3 regions of the Micromonospora sp. NBC_00362 genome follow, and region 1 is predicted to be linked to each of the others. Evidence: riboswitches for the same ligand, from Rfam matches in the RefSeq annotation. Region 1 holds a riboswitch; each other region holds the start of a gene.

Region 1 (2,260 bases):
ACGATCAGGCGTTACCTTGCCACGCATTCACGTATGTTGCCAAGGTCTTGCGAGCATGTTTTGCCATCGTTACCTGCGCCATCGAAGCCATACGTCAGACCAAATCGACATCGACTGCCGCCGCTAGCATGTTATCGATAACATGCTATGTCCCCAGGTCGAAAAGGGCGCTGCCGTCTCAGGACGGGGCCAGCCGGTAGACCCGGCCGGCGGTCTGACGCCAGATCGCGGCCCGCTCGTCGTCGGACAGCGGGTCCAGCAGGTCACCCAGAACGGTGACCCAGCGGGTGTACGAGGTGGCGAGCAGGCACACCGGCCAGTCCGAGCCGAACATCAGCCGATCCGGCCCGAACACGTCGAGGGCGTACTCGACCGCGGGCCGCAGGTCGGACGCCGTCCAGGACCCGCCGTCCACCTCGGTCACCAGGCCGGAGAGCTTCGCCGTGGTGTTGGCCTCGGCCGCGAGCGCCCGTAGGTCGCGCTGCCAGTCACCGAGATCGGCACGCCCGAGCGGGGGCTTGCCGAGGTGGTCCAGGACGAACCGCACCTGGGGCATGTCGCGGACGAGCCGGACGGCCGCCGGCAGCTGGCTGTGGCGCACCAGGAGGTCGAAGGCGAGGCCGGCGGCACCGACCGCGGCGATGCCGTGCCGCACGTCGGGACGGTCGAGATAGGTCGGGTCGGGTTCGGACTGGACCAGGTGCCGGATCCCGACCAGTCGTTCGCCGCCGCGCGCCCTGCGGAGTCGGGCAAGGCGGCGGTCGACATCGGCGGCGCTCAGGTCGACCCAGCCGACGACCCCGGCGATGAGCGGGTCGTCGGCCGCGATGCCGAGCAACTCCGGCGTCTCCGACCGAACGGCGACGGACTGAACGACAACGGTCTGGGTGACCCCTGCGGCCCGGGTCGCCGGGGCGAGCTCGAGCGGCGTGAAGTCGTCGTCGATCGCGGCCATGGTGTGCGGATCGATCCAGGGCTGTGGGTGCCGCGCCCGGACCCAGAGGTGATGATGCGCGTCGACGATGCCCGGTCGTCGCGCGACGTCGCCGGTCGTCACGGGACCCGCCCTGGCGCGTTCTCGTCCACCTCACACCCCGCCCAGCCGCTGATCGAGCCCTCCGGGTCAACCCGGAGCCACAGAGTCGATCTGGCAGGTTGACCATGTTAGCGGTAACAGACTGTTGTTGAGTCCCGGAACGCGCGTCACGACCAGCTTCCGGCAGTGTCGCCTTTTGGTCTGACGAATCCACTGGCACCTGCGGCCGATCCGCCTCGTCGGCGTACCGGTATGTGGACGCGTTCGGGGCGCGGGGCCCGGGTTGACCGCCTGAGGCGGCACCGATACCGTCGACCCACTATCTGCGGCGACGCGAGGGAAGCCGGTGTGAATCCGGCGCGGTCGCGCCACTGTGAGCGGTTTCCCAACCACACCTGGGGGCCGCGAGCCAGGACGCTCGGTCGTCCGCAGCCTTGCGATGGGGACGCGTCATCCCTGGGGAGGTTCGTGTATTCATGTCTAGCTCCGCTTCCAGCCAGCCGGTGGTGCACCCCGCTGGCAGTGCCCGTCTGCTGTGGACAGCTCTGGCGACCGTTGCCGCACTCACCCTGCTGGCGTATCTCGTCGCCTTCGACCAGGGCGCGGTGTCGCGCAGCGGGATGTACCTGCACGAGTTGATGCACGACGGCCGGCACCTGCTGGGCGTCCCGTGCCACTGAACACCACCGCCGCTCCCCCGTTCCTCGCCGTCCTCGTCCGCGGGCTGCTGGCTGGCCTGATCGCCGGCCTGCTGGCCGGTGCGTTCGCGTACGTCGCCGGCGAACCGCACGTCGAGGCGGCCATCGCCATCGAGGAGGCGGCGGCGCACGCCGAGCCCGCCGCTGGTGCCCACGATCACGAGGACGCCCTGGTCGGCCGGACGGGTCAGCGCGGCGGGCTGTTCCTGGCCACCGGCCTGTTCGGGGCCGCGATGGGTGGCCTGCTGGCCACGGCGTACGTCCTGCTGTCCCGTCGGCGGCGCGGCGACGACGACGGACGGTCGGGTTTGCTGCTGGCCGGCGCGGCGCTGCTCGGCGCGGTGATCGTGCCGTTCCTCAAGTACCCGGCGAACCCACCGGCGGTCGGCGACCCGGCCACCATCAACCAACGGACCGTCACCTATCTGTTGATGGTGGTGCTCGGGCTGGTGGCCGTGTGGGCCGGGTCGCTGGGCTACCGGTCGGTCGGCGCCCAGGCGCCGACGTGGTTGCGCGCGGCTGCGGC
Region 2 (2,260 bases), 740 kb from region 1:
TGCCCGGCGTCGATCATCACACTGCCGCGTTCGTCGGCGACGACGGCGACACCGGCCTGGACCGCCTCCGGGTCGGGATCGCCCGGATACTGCCAGACACGGCCCGCCAGGTGATGGAACTGCGGGGCGACCATGATGATCGACCTCCGAGATTGATCGCGGACACTGGTGTGGCGTTCGCCGATCCTAGGTGAGGGTGTCGGCCGGCACCGCCCTGCCGGAGGATCGGCGCAGGTCAGGACTCGTCCGGCCACCTTTGCTCTGCTTACCTATAGGCGCCGGTGACGCTCCGTGTCTGGTGCACATAGGTAAGCAGAGCAAAGGACGTCGCACATTGATCTGAGGCATTCCGTCGCGCGGAGTCGCGCTCGTATTAATCGTTGAATCTCGATGAGTCCCGTCCGCCCGGCGGGGTCGGACCGGCGTTGACCGGCGGCGCGGCGGTGTGGCAGCATTCGCGGCCTGACGGCAGTGAAGGAAGTCGGTGCGAATCCGACGCGGTCCCGCCACTGTCACCGGGGAGCGATCCCCCCTCGTGAGTCACGGCCGTGTGTCTGCGGTTGGAAGGCCGGGGGAGAGCGTCGATCCGGAAGCCAGGATACTTCGGCCGTCGGGACGTACCCCAGGGCGTGGACACCCGAGGAGGACCCGATGACGCACGGCGTCTCATTCATCGACGACTATCGTCGTATCGCGCTCCAGGCAGTGCGTTCCAAGGACACCGGCCACCGGCACCGCTGAGCTGATCGCCCGGCGCTGTCCGGCCCCGACGCATGCGTCGGTGCGCCGTTCGCGCGGGCCGTCGTACCGGCTGACGCCGTACCCACTCGCATCGCCCCGGTCACCCCCGTGAGGGTCCAGGGCGTCACTTTCCGGAGCATGCCGTGCGCATCCTGCTGCTGTCCACCGCCGACACCGACCTGCTGGCCGCCCGCGCCAGCGGCGCCGACTACCGGTTGGCCAACCCCGCCCGAGTCGCCGCCGAGGAGGTGCCCGCCCTGCTCGACGGGGTCGCCCTCGTCGTCGTACGCCTGCTCGGCGGTCGGCAGGCGTGGGCGGATGGCCTCGCCGCGGTGCTCGCCACCGGCGTGCCGACGGTGGTGCTCGGCGGCGAGGCGCTGCCCGACGCCGAGCTGATGGCCATCTCCACGGTGCCGTCCGGGGTCGTCACCCAGTCGCTGGTGTACCTCGTGGAGGGCGGTCCGGACAACCTCGGGCAGTTGGCCCGGTTCCTCTCCGACACGGTGCTGCTCACCGGCGAGGGATTCGCCGCACCCGCGCCCACCCCGGCGTACGGCGTGCACGGCGAACACCCCGCCGACCCGGACCGGCCCACAGTGGGAATCGTCTTCTACCGGGCACACGCCCTCGCCGGCAACACCGACTTCGTCGACGTGCTCGCGGACGCGGTCCACAAAGCCGGCGGTAACCCGCTGCCGATCTTCTGCGGCTCGCTGCGCGGGCTGACCGCGGGCGCCGGCCCACTCGGGCTCTTCGCCCGCTGTGACGCGCTGCTGGTCACTGTGCTCGCGGCCGGAGGTGCGGTCGCCGCCGACGCCTCCGGTGGCGGCGACGAGGACGCCTGGGACGTCGGCGCACTGGCCGCCCTGGACGTGCCGGTCATCCAGGCGCTCTGCCTCACCAGCACCCGCGCGCAGTGGGCCGACAGCGACGCCGGCCTGTCCCCGCTGGACGCCGCCATGCAGGTGGCCATCCCCGAGTTCGACGGCCGGATCGTCACAGTGCCGTTCTCGTTCAAGCAGATCGACGCCGACGGGCTCTCGGTCTACGCCGCCGACCCCGAGCGGGCCGCCCGGGTCGCCGGGATCGCGGTGCGCCACGCCCGGCTGCGGTACGTGCCGCACGCCGACAAGCGGGTCGCCGTGGTGCTCAGCTCGTACCCCACCAAGCACTCCAGGGTCGGCAATGCCGTCGGATTGGACACGCCGGCCTCGGCGGTCCGGCTGTTCGCCGCGCTGGCCGAGGCCGGCTACGACCTGGGTGACGCGCCACCGCCCGGCGACGGTGACGCGCTGATCCACGCGCTGATCGCCGCCGGTGGTCACGACGTGGAGTGGCTCACCCCGGAGCAGTTGGCCGCCGCCGAGGCCCGGATACCGGGGTCGACGTATCGGCGCTGGTTCGACCAGGTCCCGGCCGAGCTGCGGGAGCGGATGCGGGAGCACTGGGGTGAGCCGCCGGGCGAGCTGTACACCGAGGGCGGCGACATCGTGCTCGCCGGGCTGCGCTTCGGCAACGT
Region 3 (2,260 bases), 1.4 Mb from region 1:
CGGCGACGCCAGACGACGAACCCGACCGCCGCCCCGACCGCCGCGACCGCCGCCGCCCAGCCGGCCCAGGCCGGTGCCCCGGGACCGCTCTCCTCGGTCGACCCGGTCGACGGGGCCGCCGCGGCCGGCGGGGTCGACGGATCGTCGGCGGTGGTCGGCACCGCCGAGGCCTGCCCGGACGAGTTGTGCTGCTCGGTGGCGGTCACCAGCGCCGGGTCCGGTTGGGTCGACGGCGGGCTCCACCCCTTCGGCGCTGCCGTCACCCGACCGTCGTAGCGGAAGGTCAGGGTGCCCCGCACGGTGTCGCCGTCCGAGGCGACCGACAGGTAGCTCACCGAGTACTGGCCCTTGGCGGGCAGGTGGGCGACGGACACCACCGCGGGGAACCCCGTCGTGTACTCCCGTGGCTCGAACTGACCGTTGACCAGGAAGTACTCCCGTACCGGCTTGTCCAGTGGCTTCGGCTCCCCATACGACCAGCCGTTATCGACACGGACGCCGCCCGGGGCGGTGATCGTGAAGAACGCATTGGCGGCGGCCTTCTCGGTGAAGTACAGCCGCACCTCCGTCAACGGCTCGCGCACTGCGGCGCCGCTCGCCGGTGTGGACATGGCGAGGGTCCCGTGCGCGGCGGCGGGTTGGGCGGACGCGAGGAGGGCGACCGCCGAGGCGAGGAGGAACGCGAGGAGGCCCGAGACCACCCGCCCGCAAGTCTGGGGGAGACGACGCATCTGGATATCCTCACCCTCGCGAGACTTTTTTCAATAGCTGGCGATCTTCTTCCTCAGACGACAAAAGTTGACGATCAGGCCATCCGTCGCCGCGGCGGGACGCCCCGGGTGGACACATTCCCTGGCCAGCTATGCTGCCGACGGCGCTGGTTCGCCCCGTCGTGACCGGCGGGGCGTCGTAAGAGGGAACCCGGTGAAAATCCGGGGCTGCCCCGCAGCGGTGAGTGGGAACGACCGCCGTCATCAGCACTGGGCCAACGGCCTGGGAAGCGACGGCCAGTAGGGGACCGGCGCGACCGGTCAGGCCCGCGAGTCCGAAGACCTGCCGGCGCCGCGTACACAACCGTGTGCGCTGCCGTCGGCCTCGCGGGTGGGCTGAGCGGGTGACGGGCCGTGCGCGTGGTGCACGGCCAGGTCCTCGTCAGCGTGTGTCCGCGACCCGGCGGTGTGGTTTCCCGAGGGACGGACTGCCGCTGTGCATGACACCACCACCACCACCATCGCCGGCCGAGCGCCGTCGGCGTCGCACCTGACCCTTTCGCAGATCATGGACCAGCACCACACCAACCTGATGGGTACGGTGCACGGCGGCCGGATCCTCAACCTCATCGACTCCGTCGCCGGTGTGGTCGCCGCCCGGCACTCCGACGGGCCGGCGGTGACCGCCGCCATCGACGAGACGGCGTTCCTCCGCGCGGTGCGGGTCGGCGACGTCGTGCACGTCGACGCCCGGATCACCTGGGCCGGCCGCAGCTCGATGGAGGTGGCCGTCAAGGTGACCGCCGACCGGTGGGACCGGGCGGTGCCGCCCACCGACGTGGCCACCGCCCACCTGGTCATGGTCGCCATCGACGACGACGGTCAGCCTCGGACGGTGCCGCCGCTGCTACCGGAGACCGACGGGGACCGGCGTCGGTACCGGGAGGCGGAGATCCGCCGGAAGCACCGACTGGCGCTGCGACGCGCGTTGCTCGACGGTGCCGAAGACGACTGACCAGCGCTCGGGCCCGCCCGTGGCGGCGCTGGCGCGGTCCGAGGAACCCGCCCCGCCGCCTATCCGGTCGGATAGCGTCCACGTGAAGCCTCGATCACGGAGAGTGTGGATGGTTATGCGCGCTGCGGTGTTGCGGGAGTTCAACGTTCCGCTGACGGTCGAGGAGATCGATCAACCCACCCCCGAGCGCGGGCAGGTGCTGGTGCGGATCGTCGCCAGCGGGGTCAACCCGCTCGACACGAAGATCCAGGCTGGAAAGGCCGCGCACGCGCGTGTCGAGCTGCCTGCGGTGCTCGGCCTGGACCTCGCCGGTATCGTCGCGGCGGTCGGCGCGGACGTGACCGGCTTCGCGCCGGGAGACGAGGTGTACGGGCTGTGCGGGGGCGTCGGCGGCCTTCAGGGCTCGCTGGCCGAGTACGCCGCAGTGGACGCCCGGCTGCTTGCCCACAAGCCGAAGGCACTCTCGATGCGGGAGGCCGCCGCGCTGCCCCTGGCGGCGATCACCTCCTGGGAGGGGCTCGTCGACCGGGCTGGG

The links. A riboswitch is a leader RNA that binds a small molecule or an ion and turns the genes downstream of it on or off. The one in region 1 is predicted to bind cobalamin.
Region 2: another riboswitch for cobalamin. It lies ahead of cobN (cobaltochelatase subunit CobN); the one in region 1 lies ahead of OG992_RS07820 (CbtB domain-containing protein).
Region 3: another riboswitch for cobalamin. It lies ahead of OG992_RS01295 (acyl-CoA thioesterase); the one in region 1 lies ahead of OG992_RS07820 (CbtB domain-containing protein).

The regions. Positions count from the first base shown of each region.
Region 1 covers NZ_JAPENH010000001.1:1,687,104-1,689,363, forward strand. Annotated here, with positions in the region: gene OG992_RS07815 (amidohydrolase) at 179-1,057, opposite strand; cobalamin riboswitch at 1,323-1,478, shown strand; gene OG992_RS07820 (CbtB domain-containing protein) at 1,513-1,716, shown strand; gene OG992_RS07825 (CbtA family protein) at 1,707-2,260, shown strand, end outside.
Region 2 covers NZ_JAPENH010000001.1:950,977-953,236, forward strand. Annotated here, with positions in the region: gene OG992_RS04135 (MBL fold metallo-hydrolase) at 1-134, opposite strand, end outside; cobalamin riboswitch at 475-604, shown strand; gene cobN (cobaltochelatase subunit CobN) at 885-2,260, shown strand, end outside.
Region 3 covers NZ_JAPENH010000001.1:285,182-287,441, forward strand. Annotated here, with positions in the region: gene OG992_RS01290 (copper resistance protein CopC) at 1-731, opposite strand, end outside; cobalamin riboswitch at 862-1,076, shown strand; gene OG992_RS01295 (acyl-CoA thioesterase) at 1,279-1,725, shown strand; gene OG992_RS01300 (zinc-dependent alcohol dehydrogenase family protein) at 1,835-2,260, shown strand, end outside.